Regions from separate parts of the Pseudoalteromonas sp. PAB 2.2 genome, predicted to be linked through region 2. Evidence: predicted binding sites of a transcription regulator. Region 2 holds the regulator's gene; each other region holds the start of a gene.
What was found. Region 2 encodes LexA, which represses DNA repair genes until DNA is damaged. Its sites were predicted from a motif close to TACTGTATNNNNATACAGTA; they were not measured.
Positions count from the first base shown of each region.

Region 1 (5,970 bases), on a different contig from region 2:
CGCGACCCTGTGCTGTTTTAATTATTTGCTCAATACACGCCTGTTGTTGAGAAAAGTCAATTAATGCGTGATGTGGGTGTATTGTTTGATATGTCGTTGGCGTGATGTGCTGCTTAAAAATGTGTGTTTGCGACTCTAATAATGTAGTTAGGCGTTCATTAAAGAAACTATGCGTTATTGTTTGTCCAAACGATGTGACGTTTTCAAGCGCAGGATCGACCCATGTTGGGTCATTGGGGAGTAATAAAATAAACACACCACCGGCTTTAACTGTACCGGCAAGCGCGGCTAACTTATCTGCATACAGTCCACTAAAACCATCAAAAATCGCGTGTTGAAACTCTTGTCCAAGAATTTGATGAACATGCTTTGGGAAGACGCTATTTTTTAATTGATGGCAACTGCTAAACACATACGTGTTTGGCAGTGACAGTTGATTGGCAAATGCATAACACCAGGTTGCATCGCCTTGCACCACAATAAGCTGACGATGCTTGGCAATCGTCAGCTCAGTGATGAGCATGCTTAGGTAGTCGTTATAGGGCTTGAAGTCTTGCATACTGAGTAACAAGCCACTTACTGCCTAAATCATCAAAGTTCACTTGAATACGTGACTGTGCACCACTGCCTTCATAATTTAGTACCGTTCCTACACCAAATTTTGCATGTAAAACGCGTTGCCCTAAATTAAAGCCACTGTCTTCAAATGCGGCATGTGTGACTGATGAGCTAAAACGGCCTGCGGCTGGGGGCCTTGAAACTTGTGTTTTGATACGAATTTCCTCAACACAGTCTTCTGGCATTTCGCGCAAGAATCGAGAGGGGCTGTGGTATTTTTCTTGGCCATATAAACGGCGAGTTTCAGCATGACTAATGTACAGCTTTTCCATCGCTCGGGTCATGCCTACATAACACAAACGGCGCTCTTCTTCTAAGCGACCAGACTCCTCATTACTTTGCTGTGAAGGAAACATGCCTTCTTCAACACCCACCATAAAAACAAGCGGGAACTCAAGGCCTTTTGCTGAATGAAGTGTCATCATTTGCACGGCATCTTCGTGCTCATCGGCTTGACCTTCGCCTGATTCGAGAGAAGTGTACGCAAGAAAGCCTTGCAGTGGTGAGCTGAATTCTTCGTCTTCAGGTAGCTCATATTGGCCACAGGCACTAATGAGCTCTTCTAAGTTTTCTACGCGAGCGCGGCCTTTTTCACCTTTTTCAGCTTGGTACATGGCCATCAACCCTGAAGTTTGAATCGCGTATTTAGCTTGCTCTTCTAAGGTAAGATCACTGATTTTGTCTTCAATGTGCTCAACCAGCTCTAAAAATTTTGTTACTGCACTGGCTGCACGCCCAGATAGATGCTGCTGTTCAATAATGGCTTTTGCAGCATACCACAGAGGAAGAGACTCGTTCCGCGCACAGTCACGAATGTGGCTGAGGGTTTTATCTCCAATACCACGAGCAGGGGTGTTAATAACGCGCTCAAAGGCGGCATCATCTTGGCGATTACCCACTAAGCGCAGGTACGAAAGGGCGTCTTTAATCTCTTGACGCTCGAAGAAGCGCATGCCGCCATAAATGCGGTATTTAAGCCCTTCTTGTAACATGGCTTCCTCGAGTACACGAGATTGCGCATTGTTACGGTATAGAATCGCGGCATCTTGCAAGGCATTACCAGCATTTAGCCAGCTACGCAGTTTACTGCTTACGAAACGGGCTTCATCTAATTCGTTAAAAGCGGCATACACCGAAATTGGTTCACCCTCGTTACCATCGGTCCAGAGGCTTTTACCCATGCGTTCAGCATTATTTTTAATTAGCGCATTGGAGGCTTTTAATATTGTGGCTGTTGAGCGGTAGTTCTGTTCAAGACGAATGGTTTCGGCTTCGAAGTCGGTTAAAAAGCGTTTAATATTCTCAATACGTGCACCGCGCCAACCATAGATACTTTGGTCATCATCACCTACTATCATAATGCTGTTGGTGTTTCCTGCTAGCAGCTTTAACCAAGCATATTGAATCGTATTGGTATCTTGGAACTCGTCTACCAACATATGAGCAAAACGCTGCTGATAATGACGCAGTAGCGTAGGGTGATTGTTAAGTACTTCGTAGCAGCGTAATAAAATTTCTGCAAAGTCGACCAAACCAGCACGATCACATGCTTCTTGATATGCTGCATAAACTTTCAGCATCATTTGCTCATTGATATCGTAAGCCTGAATATCTTTAGGGCGCAGACCTTCGTCTTTTTTAGCACTGATGTACCAGCTAAACTGTTTCGCTGGCCACTTTTTATCATCGATATTCATTGCTTTAAGTAAGCGTTTGATCATTCGCTGCTGATCGTCTGAATCTAAGATTTGAAAGCTTTCAGGTAATTTTGCTTCACGATGATGTGCACGCAAAATACGGTGAGACAACCCGTGGAAAGTGCCAATCCACATGCCACCAACAGGCGCTTTTAAGGTTTCTTCTACGCGAGAGCGCATCTCTTTTGCAGCTTTATTGGTAAAGGTGACCGCAAAAATACTGTAGGCAGAGGCTTGCTCAACTTGCATTAGCCATGCGATACGATGAACAAGTACTCGAGTTTTACCAGAACCTGCACCAGCAAGTACTAGCATATTTTGCAATGGGGCTGCGACTGCATCCCGTTGTTTGTCATTTAAGCCATCGAGTAATTCAGAAACGTCCATCGTTACGCCTTTTCAATCTATAATGAGAGGAGTATAACAGGTGTTTATGCAAGGCTAAATAAAATACTGTTTTTATAAACAGCTATTTTGGCAAGTTATTAAAATTGCATAATAAAAATTGTGAATTTGACCTATTTGTGGCAAAAAGAACTAAAATAAAAACAGTGTGAAAATTTAACGTGTTGATTTATAAAATATAATAAGTTGGCATGAAGTGTGTTTATAAAAAGTATAATCATCAAAAACTACAGAGGTTAGTATGGCAGAGCAAGGTTCTGGCGGTAATGTAATCGCAGCAATATGTAATATCTTTTTTCCCGGTTTAGGGCAACTGGTGCAAGGTCGTTTGATGGCGGCGATCGCATTTTTCTTAGCGTGGATCATAAGTGGGGTATTAATTTATGTCGCCGTTGGTTTCATATTACTTCCGATTGTATACCTATGGGCAATCATTGATGCCGCGCGTTTCAAGTCGCGACTCTAGCAATTTTTTATATATCTAAACAGCATTAACACTAGCGCCATTGGGCGCTAGTGTTGTTTTTGGCCTTCTGAACTCGCTACTGCATGCCGCAACCGATATAATTACTGCATCAAGAGTTGTGAGTATTTACGATGGAATATCAATTTATCCGCGATCCAATGAGCGGTTTACGTATTAAAATTTCGACTGAACATGCGGTTATCGGTCGTTGGTTGAATGAAGAAATAGGCAAAGAAAAAATAGCGATGGTCCAGGCGCTAATTTCCGCCGTTAAAAATAGCCATGAGCCCTTAACACTGCAAGGCCAAGAAATAGATTTGATTTTGAGTAAGGACGAAGCGTTGTTTGAAGCCCATGCTCTTCATCAAGATAATGAAGATCTCATGGCGTATCAGGATGATGATTTAATGCTTGAAGAAAATGGCTTAAGCAGTGGCTGCGGTTTTGAGGATTTTGTTGATTTAATTGAGTCTTGGCACGCGTTTGCGCAAGGTCGTTAAGCAGGGCTTAAAGCCCTACTTAATTAATCACTCGATAGTGTGTTTATTGTTCGCTCACTGATTTAACTGCGGCTAACAATACGTCTTCTGTTAAACGAACTTTATAATTAGGGTTCGCATACTGAAAGTGGATAAGCCCTTGCTTATCTACTACAAAAACAGCAGGAACGGGTAACGCAACCTGTGCTTTGCCATCGAGTGATACAAAGTTAACCCCTAACTTGTTGCGATAAATTTTTGCGGTCTTGTCATCGAGATAAAATGCCAATCCCAACGTTTGGCTCAATGCCAAACTATCATCAGAGAGTAGTTGATAGTTCGCAGAGGTTATTTTAGTCTCGGCTAGCTTTTCTGGAATATCCGGAGATATTGCAATAATTTGTGCCCCCAAGTCTGCTAATTGATCCTCAATTTTTTGTACGTTGGCTAATTGCTTGGAACAATAGGGACACCATCCACCTCGGTAAACGATTAATACGGTAGTTTTTTCTTTAAAACGTTTTTTTAAAGAAACGGTTGTGCCGTTTTGGTCTTTTAAATCAACATCTGGAATTGTTAATCCAGGCAATAGTGGACTGACGTGCTCTGCCGAGTCAGCAATATTATGAGCTGTGGCTGCAAGTGTTTGGCTAGATAGCACAAGTAATGCACTAACAAGAAGGGTTCTCAGCATGGTATTCCTCAATTATTTTTTTCAACTGCTTATGAAGACCTGCTTAGCTGTTTTTTAATTTCATCAATGCTGAATTTATCTGTAGTATATAGCTAAATAAAAATGCAAGTTGGGATTAAAAATGTCTGCTAATTTACAAAAAATCGTTGTCATGCTTGAGATGCAAAATGCCATGAATACAAAAGTGCATGAGCAATGGTTTAGCCAAGGTTTTGAATGGTATCGTGCTATTTGGGTTGAGTGTGCTGAAATGCTCGACCACTATGGTTGGAAATGGTGGAAAAAACAAACCCCAGATACTGAGCAAGTTATTTTGGAGCTGGTCGACATTTTCCATTTTGGTTTATCACTGCGTATCGACGGGGAAACAAGTTACGAGCAACTTGCCGCTCAACTTGAAGCTGAACTAAGTGCGCCTGAGCAAGCTGACGATTTTAAACAAACGCTTGAGTTATTGGCTGCAACCGCCGTTGCTGAAAAGCGTTTTAATGCTGCCGCATTCGCTGGATGTATGGCGCAAATTGGCATGGATATCGACGATTTATATCGTGGCTATGTTGGCAAAAATACACTTAATTTCTTCCGCCAAGATCATGGTTACAAAGATGGCAGTTATATAAAGGTGTGGAACGGTCAAGAAGATAACGAGCATTTAGTTGAAGTCGTTAAAAGCCTCGGTACGGAGCATGCTGATTTTGCAAAGCTTGTCTATCAAGGCTTAGAGCAGCGTTACCCTAAATAAACCTATTTATGCTCATTTTAGGGGCATGAAGTCACGAAAGTCGGTGGTAGATAAATAGCCATCGAACTGTTTATGCGGTTGTCGGCTATCAGGGTTGGCAACCGCAAGTATATGGCCTATGCCAAACTCTTTGGCCGCATCGAGCACTGCGGGACTGTCATCAACAAATAAAGTGCGCGCTTTATCAAACTGCCATTCTTGTTGCACTTGCTGCCATAAAGGTTGATGTTCTTTACTCACACCATATTGATGGGTTGAAATAACGCCATCTAAATAATTGTCTATTGCCGTTAACTCAAACTTTAACATGACACAATCTGGGTGGGCATTCGTAAGTAAGATTAATTCTTTGCCTGTTTTTCTAAGTTCGGTTAGAAAAGGGGGGACGTCTTCGCGAATTTTTATTAAATGCTGAATATCACGCTTTAACGCCATAATGGGTAAATCGAGTTGCTGTTGCCAGTAATCTAAACAATACCAACTTATTTGGCCGCTTACTTTTTGATAGCGTTGAAAAATGTCTGTTTTCGCCTGCTCTAAACTGAGTCCATGCTTTAATGCATATTGTTCGGGAATAACGGTAAGCCAAAAGTAATTATCAAAATGCAAATCGAGCAGAGTGCCATCCATATCAAGCAGTACTGTATCGATTTTTGACCAATTTAACATAGGCAATTCACTTTAAAAGATTTATCATGAGTGTAACTGACATGATAGCAAATTAATGCCAATGACACAGAAAAAGCACCCAACACCTCCGCAAATATTGTCTAACGAAGTCGTCGCCAAAAGCCGACTATTTACTGTTGAATCTCTGGCTTTGAAGTTTTCAAATGATGAACAAAGGCAGTATGAAAGAATTCGTGGTG
Region 1 covers NZ_LYPI01000015.1:137,463-143,432, reverse strand. Annotated here, with positions in the region: gene BWD47_RS14625 (GNAT family N-acetyltransferase) at 1-559, opposite strand, end outside; gene uvrD (DNA helicase II) at 537-2,702, opposite strand; gene BWD47_RS14615 (hypothetical protein) at 2,962-3,186, shown strand; gene BWD47_RS14610 (YacL family protein) at 3,318-3,686, shown strand; gene BWD47_RS14605 (peroxiredoxin-like family protein) at 3,730-4,356, opposite strand; gene BWD47_RS14600 (dUTP diphosphatase) at 4,481-5,101, shown strand; gene yrfG (GMP/IMP nucleotidase) at 5,114-5,770, opposite strand; gene nudE (ADP compounds hydrolase NudE) at 5,832-5,970, shown strand, end outside.
Region 1: the regulator LexA is predicted to act here: its motif matches at 2,767-2,786, upstream of uvrD (DNA helicase II).

Region 2 (5,970 bases):
GCGGTTGGGTGCGTTTTCTGTGAGTTTAAATGTACAAGATATCCATGCTTCAAAGCTATTTTACGAGAAGTTGGGGTTTACTCAGTTTGCGGGTGAGATAGAGCATAATTGGTTGATTATGAAAAACGGTGAACATTTAATTGGTTTGTTTCAGGGGATGTTTGATAAAACCATGCTGACTTTTAACCCCGGCTGGGACCAAAGTGCGAGACCTTTAAGTGAGTTTAGTGCTTATGATGAACTAGAGGCGCACTTTAAACAACAGGGGCTGGCGGTACAAAAGGTCGGTGATGCCAGTTTTATTGTCACCGACCCTGATGGTAACCCTATTTTGATTGATCAGCACGTGTAATCGGTTTACGGCGTCTGATACGGACATTTTGTAGTAATAAAATAATGCCCGTAATACAAAATAATACGCTACTTGCGGCAAAGCTAATTAGTAATGGGTTGTTGAAATTTTCTCGTTCATCATAATCCATGATATGCAGCATCCAGAAAAAGTCAAAAATGCGCCACAAAGTGCTACGAACAGTAATGACTTTACCGGAGTCGCCTTCTAAATAAACGGTTGTATTTAACCAATCGTTATAGCTCACTTGCCACACATTGGAGCGGTGACCGACTTCTCTCGCTCCTTTTTCTAGTAACTGCGCACCCGCGACATCCGCCTTGATGAGTAAGTGTGCATTGGCATTGGCAATAATTTCAGTTTTAGTTGGTGTGCTCATAGCACGACCTGATTGACCGTCAAAGTTAAACACGCCTTTATTAGTCGTCACTTCGATGATGGGAGTGGTTAAAAAATGACGGTATTGAATGCTATCAATTTGCTGAAATTGTTTGGTTATTTGGTCAAGAGAAGCGGGGTAATCATGCAAGGTAAATGGATTATCTAAGCTACGATTGGCTAAATGTTTACCATGTACTTTTTGAAGGGGTATTGAGCTCATTACTAAGCCCCCTAATAACCAAAAAAAGAGTTGTATGGCGAGTAAGTAACCCAGCCACTTATGCCCTTTACGGGCATATTTAAATACGCGCTTATTCATTGATTACCTCTTATTATTTTTTTATTGGGCAGCGGTATAGACAGAGCGACTCAACGCTCTTGCAGCATTTACTGTATTCTAAATTTGGTTTATGTACAAAACTGAGTTAAAGTTTCAGAGATATCAATAGAGGGTAAAAACGAGAGTATGTCGGAAATTCAATTTTTAAATGTAGATCTGGAACTTGAATCAAAACACGATATGAGTGCGCTGGTAGCTGATTTAAAGAAAAACGCCATGGTTTTACATTACGACCAAGATGAATACCGTCAATTAGCACGTATTGAAGCCGCGGCTGATATCGGCACACCAGATAAAGCTATCAACCAATTATGTGAACTTATAGAGTCGTGCTCACGCAATGCATTAAAGCAATGGTTGTCTTGCTCAAAGCGTACTTTCGATATTGGGTTTGAGTCGGGTGACTCACCTAAATGTTTTAATCAAGCCCTGCACGCAGACACCTTATTACGTATTTCAGCGATTGGCGCAGGGCTCGAAATTACTATTTATCCTGTTGAGCGTTAATCACTAACGCTTGACTACCGCTGCGGTCATTCGTGATACGCAGCATAGTTCACCTGCCGCATTCGTTATTTTAATTTCCCATACAGATGTTCGCTTACCTAAGTGCAGTGGCTTTGCCGTGGCTGTTAAGAGGCCTTTTCGAGAGGCTTTAATGTGATTGGCATTTATTTCTTGGCCAACAGCATAATATGCGGTGAAGTCGACCACAAAATTGGCTGCATAACTTGCTACAGTCTCTGCTAAAACAACATTAGCACCACCATGGACCATCCCCATAGGGTTATGATGCTCTGGAATAGCGGGCATAGTGGCCACTAAATAATCGTCGCCGATTTCGGTTATTTCAATGCCCATTGTTTTCATTAATGTGCCTTGCCCAGTAATACCCTGTTCGAGTTCTTTACATAATTCGAGGGTGAATGGTTGATACCAAATGCTCATTGTGTTTCCTTCGCAAACTAACTTCTTAAGTGAAATATCGGTATACAATATGGTATCTATCCCCACCGTTCAATGCTTGTTTTTTATCATGAGAGGAAGGGGAATTTAAATTTGCGATTTTCAGATAACTGTATATACTCACAGTTAAATGTACTGTATGGAAAACCAGTTGTATGCGCCCATTAACAAAACGCCAATCGCAAATTTTAGAACTTATTAAAGTATTTATTAAAGACACTGGTATGCCACCTACGCGTGCTGAAATAGCGCAAACATTGGGATTTAAAAGTGCCAATGCCGCTGAAGAGCATCTAAAAGCACTGGCAAAAAAAGGCATGATTAAAATGAAGCCTGGAGCAAGCCGAGGCATTCAATTAGTCGAAGAAGACGAGCCAGAACAGCTTGGCTTACCACTGATTGGGCGTGTTGCCGCGGGTGAACCTATTTTGGCGCAAGAGCATGTAGAAAGCCATTGTCAGGTTGACCCTGCATTGTTTAAACCCGCTGCAGACTTCTTATTGCGAGTTAACGGCATGAGTATGAAAGACATTGGCATCATGGATGGTGACTTACTGGCAGTACACAAAACGCAAGTTGCAGAAAATGGCCAAGTTGTTGTGGCACGTGTCGATGACGATGTGACTGTAAAGCGCTTAGAAAAAGCAGGACGTAAAGTATTTTTGCATGCTGAAAATGAAGAATTTGCCCCGATTGAAGTGGACTTAGAGCATGAGTCATTTAATATTGAAGGCTTAGCGGTTGGGGTTATTCGCAACGCTGATTGGATGTAGCTTTTTATATTACGCGTTAATCGTTACAAGCAGAGTAATTACTTTATCTGCTTTGCTAAACTTTTTTGAAACAACGCACCAAATTGATTCAATTTGGTGCGTTGTTTGTTTTTGACCGTTTACCTAAGATTTGTTCACCCTTACTTTCTACATAAAGCCTTATACGGCGCAGTTTTCCTTTCTTTTTAAGTTTTTATACTTGCCTTAAGTATTAATTAACGCGCTGATTATAGTTGTTATTTTTGCACCAAAATAAACATTTATTACCACAAAAACTTGCTTATTGCTCATTTTTTAACTAATTGGTTAAGTACATTGTATTAACACCTATTTACGAAAAAGACACACAACAAATGTGTAAGGGGGTTAAACAATGAGTGTGTCGTTCACTGCGTCGTGATGATACACAGACCCAAGCTGTTTGCAGATGACACATCAACCATCGATTGGTTTGGGTATTTAAACAATAAAAAAAACGAATGGGCACCAGCTGTAACGCCTTTTCGCTTTGCGTCTTGCAATAGCATTAAAAGGAGCTGTCACATGGGTAAACTGCGTTACACCTTGTGGCTTATATTGGTAGCACTTCCGCAACTTGCTTTGGCAAATAGCCAATTCAATATGCGTAAAGGTGTCACTGATATAAGTAATAATGTTTATGAATTACATATGACGATATTTATTATCTGTTGTGTGATTGGCATCATCGTATTTGCGGTGATGTTTTGGGCTTTGATACATCATCGTAAGTCTAAAGGGGCAAAGCCTGCCCAATTCCATGAAAGCACGAAGGTCGAGATACTTTGGACTGCAATTCCATTTGTGATCTTAATCGCTATGGCGATCCCTGCCACCAAAACGCTTATTGCCATGGAAGATGCTTCAAAAGCAGATATTACAATCAAAGTAACAGGGTCGCAGTGGAAGTGGCACTATGAATACATGGGAGAAGATATTGCTTTCTATTCGATTTTAGCGACACCGAAAGATCAAATAGATAATCAAGCCGAAAAAACAGAGCACTACCTACTCGAAGTCGACAAACCTCTGGTGTTACCAATCAACAAAAAAGTACGTTTTTTAATGACCTCTGATGATGTAATACATTCTTGGTGGGTTCCTGATTTTGCCGTGAAAAAAGATGCCAATCCCGGCTTTATTAATGAAGCATGGACACGCATTAACGAGCCCGGTATGTACCGAGGTCAATGCGCAGAGTTATGTGGTAAAGACCATGGTTTTATGCCGGTGGTTGTTGAGGCATTGCCAGAAGATGAGTTTGCGACTTGGCTTGCAGACGCAAAACAAGCGAAAGAACAAGCCGCTGCTGCAGATGCCGCATTACTTGATCAAACTCTTTCGAAAGATGAATTAGTTGTTTTAGGCGAGCAAGTCTATATGGCCAGCTGCGCAGCCTGCCATCAGCCCACTGGCATGGGATTGCCGGGTGTATTTCCAGCCTTAAAAGGCAGCCCAATCGTGTTGGGCGATGTGAACGATCATATTGATATTGTTTTACATGGTAAGCCTGGTACAGCGATGCAAGCGTTTGATAAACAGCTTTCAATAAAACAACTTGCAGCAGTCATCACTTATAAACGCAATGCGTGGGGTAACAATACCGGTGATGTCATTCAACCGAGTCAGATTCAAGCAGCAATTGATGCAGCAGCGGAGGCGAACTAATGAGTAACGTTATTAATGAGCAAGCCACTGAGCATGCGCATCACGACCACCATCATCCAGCGAAAGGTTTCAAGCGTTGGTTATATACAACCAACCATAAAGACATCGGTAGTTTGTACCTGATCTTCTCATTGACGATGTTTTTAATTGGCGGCGCCATGGCTATGGTGATCCGTGCTGAATTATTCCAACCAGGTTTACAATTGGTTGATCCTCACTTTTTTAACCAAATGACCACAGTACATGGGTTGATCATGGTATTTGGGGCTGTGATGCCCGCCTTTACAGGGCTTGCAAACTGGATGGTACCTATGATGATAGGTGCGCCAGATATGGCCTTACCACGAATGAACAACTGGAGCTTTTGGATTTTACCTTTTGCCTTCCTTATTTTATTGGCATCGCTGCTTATGCCCGGTGGTGGTCCCGCTTTTGGTTGGACGTTCTATGCACCGCTTTCAACGACTTACAGTAACGATAATACCGCGCTGTTTGTGTTTGCAGTGCATATTATGGGTATTAGCTCAATTATGGGCGCTATCAATGTCATTGTGACAATTGTAAACCTTAGAGCGCCGGGTATGACATGGATGAAACTGCCTCTATTTGTATGGACGTGGCTGATCACGGCTTTCTTACTGATTGCTGTTATGCCCGTGCTGGCAGGTGCCGTGACAATGGTATTGACCGATAAGTACTTTGCGACCAGTTTTTTTGATGCTGCTGGTGGCGGAGATCCGGTGATGTTCCAGCATATTTTCTGGTTCTTTGGTCACCCTGAAGTCTACATTATGATCTTACCGGCGTTCGGTATTATCTCAACGATTGTGCCGACCTTTTCGCGCAAAAAATTATTCGGCTATGCGTCCATGGTGTATGCAACCTCATCAATAGCACTCTTAAGCTTTATTGTTTGGGCACACCACATGTTTACGACAGGTATGCCGGTTGCTGGCGAATTGTTCTTTATGTACGCGACGATGCTGATTTCGGTGCCAACTGGGGTAAAAGTGTTTAACTGGGTGGCAACAATGTGGCGAGGCTCTATTAGCTTTGAAATACCCATGATGTTTGCAATCGCCTTTATTGTGTTATTTACGTTGGGTGGTTTTTCGGGGCTTATGCTTGCTATTACACCGGCCGATTTTCAGTATCATGACACCTACTTTGTGGTTGCCCACTTCCATTATGTATTAGTTACAGGTGCTGTGTTCTCCATTATGGCTGGGGCCTATTATTGGCTGCCGAAGTGGACGGGCAATATGTATAACGAGACCTTGGCTAAATGGCACTTTTGGTTATCGCTTGTTAGCGTTAACGTGCTGTTTTTCCCAATGCACTTTGTGGGGCTTGCAGGTATGCCCCGCCGTATTCCAGATTACGCACTTCAATTTGCTGATTTCAATGCCATCATCAGTATCGGTGGGTTTGCGTTTGGTTTATCGCAACTGCTGTTTGTTTTAGTGGTCTTT
Region 2 covers NZ_LYPI01000018.1:78,408-84,377, reverse strand. Annotated here, with positions in the region: gene BWD47_RS16170 (VOC family protein) at 1-352, shown strand, start outside; gene BWD47_RS16165 (hypothetical protein) at 327-1,052, opposite strand; gene BWD47_RS16160 (hypothetical protein) at 1,200-1,580, shown strand; gene BWD47_RS16155 (PaaI family thioesterase) at 1,584-2,021, opposite strand; gene lexA (transcriptional repressor LexA) at 2,195-2,812, shown strand; gene coxB (cytochrome c oxidase subunit II) at 3,356-4,498, shown strand; gene ctaD (cytochrome c oxidase subunit I) at 4,498-5,970, shown strand, end outside.

Region 3 (5,970 bases), on a different contig from region 2:
TAATGTTTACATTAAGCTCATTCGCTACAATATTAGCCAGTGTTGTTTTACCCAAACCCGGCGGACCAAAAATGAGTAAATGGTCTAACGCCTCACCACGATGACGAGCGGCTTCAATAAAAATTTCCATTTGTTGCTTAACATGCGGCTGGCCTGTGTAATCGTTTAATAGTTTTGGACGTATTGCACGATCGACACTGTCTTCATTACTTTGTTCACTCGCATCAATTAAGCGATCTGCTTCAATCATGGTGTACTCACAACATTGACTTTAGAGCTTCTTTAATAAGAACCTCTGTTGTCATACCTGGTTTATTTACAGCTTTAACCGCTTTTTGCGCTTGCGGTAGTTTATAGCCTAAAGATTCAAGTGCCGATACAGCATCATCCGCAGCATTATTCGCTACTAGCGTATCATTACTTGCAGGCTCAATAATGGCATTATCGCTAAATGGTGTGAATAAGTCATTACCCCAATTTTTTAGCCTATCTTTCATTTCAAGTACCAAGCGCTCTGCAGTCTTTTTGCCCACCCCAGGCAGTTTAACCAAGGTTGTCGCATCTTCATTGTTAACACAACTAACAAACTGCTGCGCCGACATGCCCGACAAAATAGCAAGGCCAAGTTTAGGGCCTACCCCATTTGCTTTTAACAGCTCTCTAAATAAAGCACGCTCGGTTTTATTATTAAAACCAAATAATAACTGTGCGTCTTCGCGAACAACAAAATGAGTATAAATAACCGCTTGTTCACCCACATTGGGTAAATCATAAAAACAGGTCATTGGCATTTGCACTTCGTAACCGACACCACTTACCTCTATAAGTATTTCTGGTGGCTGCTTTTCAACAAGTAACCCGTTTAATCGACCTATCATATTACTTCCTTAATCGTCCTCTTACGGTTTTGCTCGCGCTGCCCGCAAGTTTAATTAAATTTTGTTCTGAGTGAGCATGACAAATGGCAATTGCTAACGCATCGGCAGCATCGGCTTGCGGGGTTCCCGGCAGTTTTAGAATATTTTTAACCATATGCTGTACTTGCGATTTATCGGCACCACCATTCCCCACGACCGCCTGTTTTATTTGTCTGGCTGAGTACTCAAATACGGGCAACTCTGCCATTGACGCACCGACTATGGCGGCCCCACGGGCTTGACCAAGTTTAAGTGCTGAGTCAGGATTATGTGCCATGAACACTTTTTCAATGGCAAAATTATCAGGCGAAAACTGTTCAATTAACTGGCTAACACCTTGATAAATCATTTTTAAGCGTATAGGAAAGTCGTGATCAGCAAGCTTTATACAGCCACTCCCTAAATAAGTAAATTTAGTACCTTGGTGGGCAATTACCCCATAACCTGTTAATCGTGAACCAGGATCAATCCCTAAAATAATCGCCAACTAACTGACCCATCTATAAAATCATCATCTGCATTTAATAATGCCAGAGCACTGTATAAATTACCAGTAACTAATTACAGTTCATAAAAAATGCCCGCAATTGCGAGCATTTTTTAAACATCGTCTTTATCCTAGCGACCGCAGTAAACCTTGAGTATTTTTTCGCATAGTGCGCGCTATCATTAAATACCCTAAACACGCAACAAATAACCCACCTGCTGCAGGGCCTATTAACCAAATATGTGGATGCAACTTACCTGCTAATTCGAACATTTGTTTTTGTACAATTAACAAAGCAACATCACTGACAACAGCCGCGACTAAACCGGCCGTAAAGCCTAATAATAAAAATTCATACAAGGTCGCGTTTTTAATTAATCGCCCTTTAGCGCCCAGTGTACGCAAAATAACAATTTCTTGCATTCGCTCACCTAGGCTGGCTTGCACTTGCGAAATAAGCACTAAAGCACCACACGCAACAACAATCGCGAGTACAAAGCCAATCGCTAACGATACTTGCTCTATTGTTGAGCGTATTTGCTTAATAAAGCTTTCAACATCAATCGCATTCACCGTTGGGTATTGACGTAATAACTCACTAAACTCTCGCTTTTGATCTTTATTTACACGCACCGATGAAATATACGTCGCAGGGAAACTTTGCAGCACATCGGGGCTCAAAATAATAAAGAAATTCGGTTTTAAGGTGTTCCAATTTACTTTACGTACACTGGTAATTTTGGCATCGAATGACTGAGCGCCAATTAAAAAGGTGAGTGTATCGCCCAACTCTACATCTAAACGCGCTAACATTGACTCTTCTAATGACGCCTCTGCCACTGAGTTCTCGGTAAACCATGTACCGTCAATTAACTCATTTTGCTTGGGTAGCTCAGCGCGCCATGTAAGATTTAACTCGCGGCCAATACCTGAACGTGCTTCTTCATCTTTTTTCTCATTGTCTTCTAATGATACCTCGCGAGCCACCAGCTCACCATTAACGGCATTAACACGACCACGAACAATCGGGTAAAAATCTGACGTAGGCATGTCACGCTCTGCTAAAAACGACGTGATAGGTTCAAGCTCAGCTTCTGTTATATTCACTAAAAATGAGTTTGGCGCATCGGCTGGCAATTGTGACTGCCAATCTGAAATCATGTCGTTTTTAAGTACGATTAAAAACAACAGTAATTTAATAGCAAGCGCAAAGCTTATAAGCTGCACAGCATTTACGTTCGCTCGCTTTTGAATAGAAGCAATCGCTAAAGACCAGCTATTACCAGGACTTAAGCCTAGCTTACGACCCCCACCAAAAATAAGCTTCGATAGACCAAATAGCACCACGATTAAAAACGCTGTTGAGGTAAATAAAATGGCCGTAATTTTAATGTTATTACTGAACAACCACATTAACAAAAACACCGTTAGCGCCGACATTGCAAGGTGAATTTTGCTCACTAATAAACGGTCACCCAAGTTGCGACGAAGTACACGCAATGGGGGAATATCAAATAAATCCAGCAGCGGCTTAATCGAGAACATAACGGCACAAATCACGCCTGTACTGACTGCGATAAGCCAAGGTTTTGCCGATGCGCTTGGCAGCTCTGTGCCCATTGACTGAGCAAGGTAATCACTGGCTATCATTTGTAAAGAATAACCAATAACTAACCCCAAAATGACCGACATTGTGCAAACTAAACTTAAATGTAATAAGTAAATTTTACGGATAGTTGCCCTACTGCCACCAAGAGTTTTCATCATTGCGACTGGGTCATATTGCCTTTCACAGTAGCGTTTTGCCGATACCGCAATTGCCACTGCCGCTAAAATGATACCTAACAAACCTGCCAGTAATAAAAAGCTCTCCGCTCTATTTAAGCTGTTCGCAATAGGTGATTGCCTGTCTTTAACACCATACCACTGTTGGTTTTCTTTCATTTGGGGTTTAAGCCAAGCATAAAAGGTGTCTAAGTCACTTTGCTCACCAGCATACAATTGACGATAAAACACGCGACTCCCCGGCTGGATCACCTGTGTCGCGTCTATGTCACGTTCATTAATTAAAATGCGTTGACTACTGGAAAAAACATTAAAAGGAGCATCGGGTTCTTCGGCAACCACTCGACTTGCTGTAAACGTTGCAGCGCCCAGCTCAACTTGACTACCAACCTGAATATTAAGCGCATAAAACACTGACTCACTAAGCCACACTTCACCCATTTTTGGCACTTCGTCAGTAACAATAGCATCTGAAGTTAAGCGTGTTTTTACTTTAAGCTCGCCTTTTAATGGATAACTATCAGAAACTGCCTTTACTGAGCCAAGTTGCATTTCGTCACCTGCAAATAGCATGGTATCGAAATACGTAATTTTTGCAGTGCGTAAGCTCCGTTCCTGCGCTTTTTGCAAATACTCTGTTGGTAACTGATGATTACTGGCCAGCACACGATCCGCAGCGATAAAGGCACTACTTTTTTGCGCAATACTTTGACCAATTCGGTCTGTTACCATAGAAAGCGTTAATACGGTGAGCACAGCCAAAGCAATAGCCGCACTGATCACCGTTAATTCACCCCGTTTAAACTCACGTGTAAACAGTTTAAGTGCTAACTTAGCCCACATTCGCTTGCACCTCTTCGCTCTCTTTTACTGTTACTAATTGACCTGCTTCAATGTGTAAAATTTGTTGGCATTTTTCAGCAAGCTGTTCATCATGAGTTACTAAAATAAGCGTGGTACCGTGTTCTTTATTCAGTTCAAAAAGTAAAGATTCGATCAATCTACCATTTTTGCTATCAAGGTTTGCTGAGGGCTCATCCGCGAACAAAATTTTAGGCGTACCAATGAATGCACGCGCAATTGCAACACGCTGTTGCTCACCACCAGAAAGTTGCGAAGGATAATGCCCCACACGGTGGCTAAGACCCACTTTTTCGAGTAACTCTAGGGCTTGTTGTTTTGCATTTTTACTACCTGCAAGCTCTGCCGGTAGCATCACATTTTCAAGCGCGGTTAAACTTTGCACAAGCATAAAAGACTGAAACACAAACCCCACTTTATCAGCGCGTAATGCCGCGCGGGCTTCTTCATCTAAATCGTGCAATTCAGCGCCGTCTAAATGAATGCTGCCACTGGTTGACTGGTCAAGACCTGCTAATAAACTCAGTAACGTTGACTTACCCGAGCCCGATGTGCCAACAACGGCAACAGAATCGCCCGACTTGACATTAAAGCTGATGTCACTGAGGATGGTTAGGTCACCCTCCACTGTGGTGACTGTTTTAGTAAGTCCATTAACTTGAATAATGTTTAATTGAGAAAGCGCTGACATATGATGCATCCAATCCTACGTTTTATATTCGTTTTACTGTTAGTAATCAAACCACTTACGGCAGCAGCTGACAACACAATTTTAATTTTAGGTGACAGTTTAAGCGCCGCTTACGGCCTCAAACAAGAGCAAGGTTGGGTTAAATTGTTACAAGATAAGTACGATGAAAAAAGCCAACCTGTTAACTTAGTTAATGCAAGCATTAGCGGTGAAACAACTGGCGGAGCACTTAGACGACTCGATACCCTGCTAGCCGAATTTGAACCCACTCATGTACTTATTGAGCTTGGTGGAAATGACGGTTTACGTGGTTTTCCAATCAAACGTTTACACGCTAACTTACGTGATTTAATTAACAAAAGCCAACAAGCAGGTGCCAAAACTGCCGTGATGGAAGTTCAGATTCCACCAAATTATGGCCCCCGCTACACTAAGTTATTTACCGACAGCTTTGAAAGTATTGCCAATGAAACCGACAGCGAACTTATGCCATTCTTTATGTTAGACATAGCAGGTCGCCCGGAGCTCATGCAAAACGACAATTTACACCCAAACGCTGATGCCCAACCATTAATACGTGATTTCATGTATAAAACGATCAATGATTGGCTAGATTAACACCTAGCCTCTGTCTTTATTGCTTAAAATGAACAATAAACAAGCAATCAGACCACAGGTGTATTGATTTTTATAAAAAAAGACGTACTATTGCCTCAAATGTCGGCATATAGCGCAGCTTGGTAGCGCACTGTCATGGGGTGTCAGGGGTCGCAGGTTCAAATCCTGCTATGCCGACCATTTTCCTCCCCCACTGTATCTCTAATCGCTTTGTTTATTACGTTGCAGTTTAAACTCAGTGAATAACTGGTTCACATCTACTTTTGCGCCTAACTTTGCAGCGATTAAAAACAACCCAGCTAACTTCCTGTGTACGAATAGTGCGTCAACTGGCGGTGCATGCCAGTATTGCGATGCGGTGCTCATTTCAAGACCGAGTTCTTTGATGCGTTTTGGTAAATCGCTTTTAGCGAAATCGTACTCGCCTTGGCAGCTAAGTGGCTCACACGCGAGTAGAAAAATATCGACAACGTTATCAATGTATTCTTGCGCTAGTTCTTGCCCAAAATACCCGATACGCTTGGCTGCTGCTGCAACTTCTGCTCTGTCATTTTTGGCGGCTGCAGATAATAATTGCAAATAACCATTGCTGATATGTTGAGGTAATTCAC
Region 3 covers NZ_LYPI01000020.1:20,462-26,431, forward strand. Annotated here, with positions in the region: gene ruvB (Holliday junction branch migration DNA helicase RuvB) at 1-250, opposite strand, end outside; gene ruvA (Holliday junction branch migration protein RuvA) at 258-878, opposite strand; gene ruvC (crossover junction endodeoxyribonuclease RuvC) at 880-1,404, opposite strand; gene BWD47_RS17035 (ABC transporter permease) at 1,531-4,032, opposite strand; gene BWD47_RS17040 (ABC transporter ATP-binding protein) at 4,022-4,741, opposite strand; gene BWD47_RS17045 (arylesterase) at 4,742-5,359, shown strand; tRNA gene BWD47_RS17050 (tRNA-Pro) at 5,463-5,539, shown strand; gene BWD47_RS17055 (AarF/ABC1/UbiB kinase family protein) at 5,561-5,970, opposite strand, start outside.
Region 3: the regulator LexA is predicted to act here: its motif matches at 1,454-1,473, upstream of ruvC (crossover junction endodeoxyribonuclease RuvC).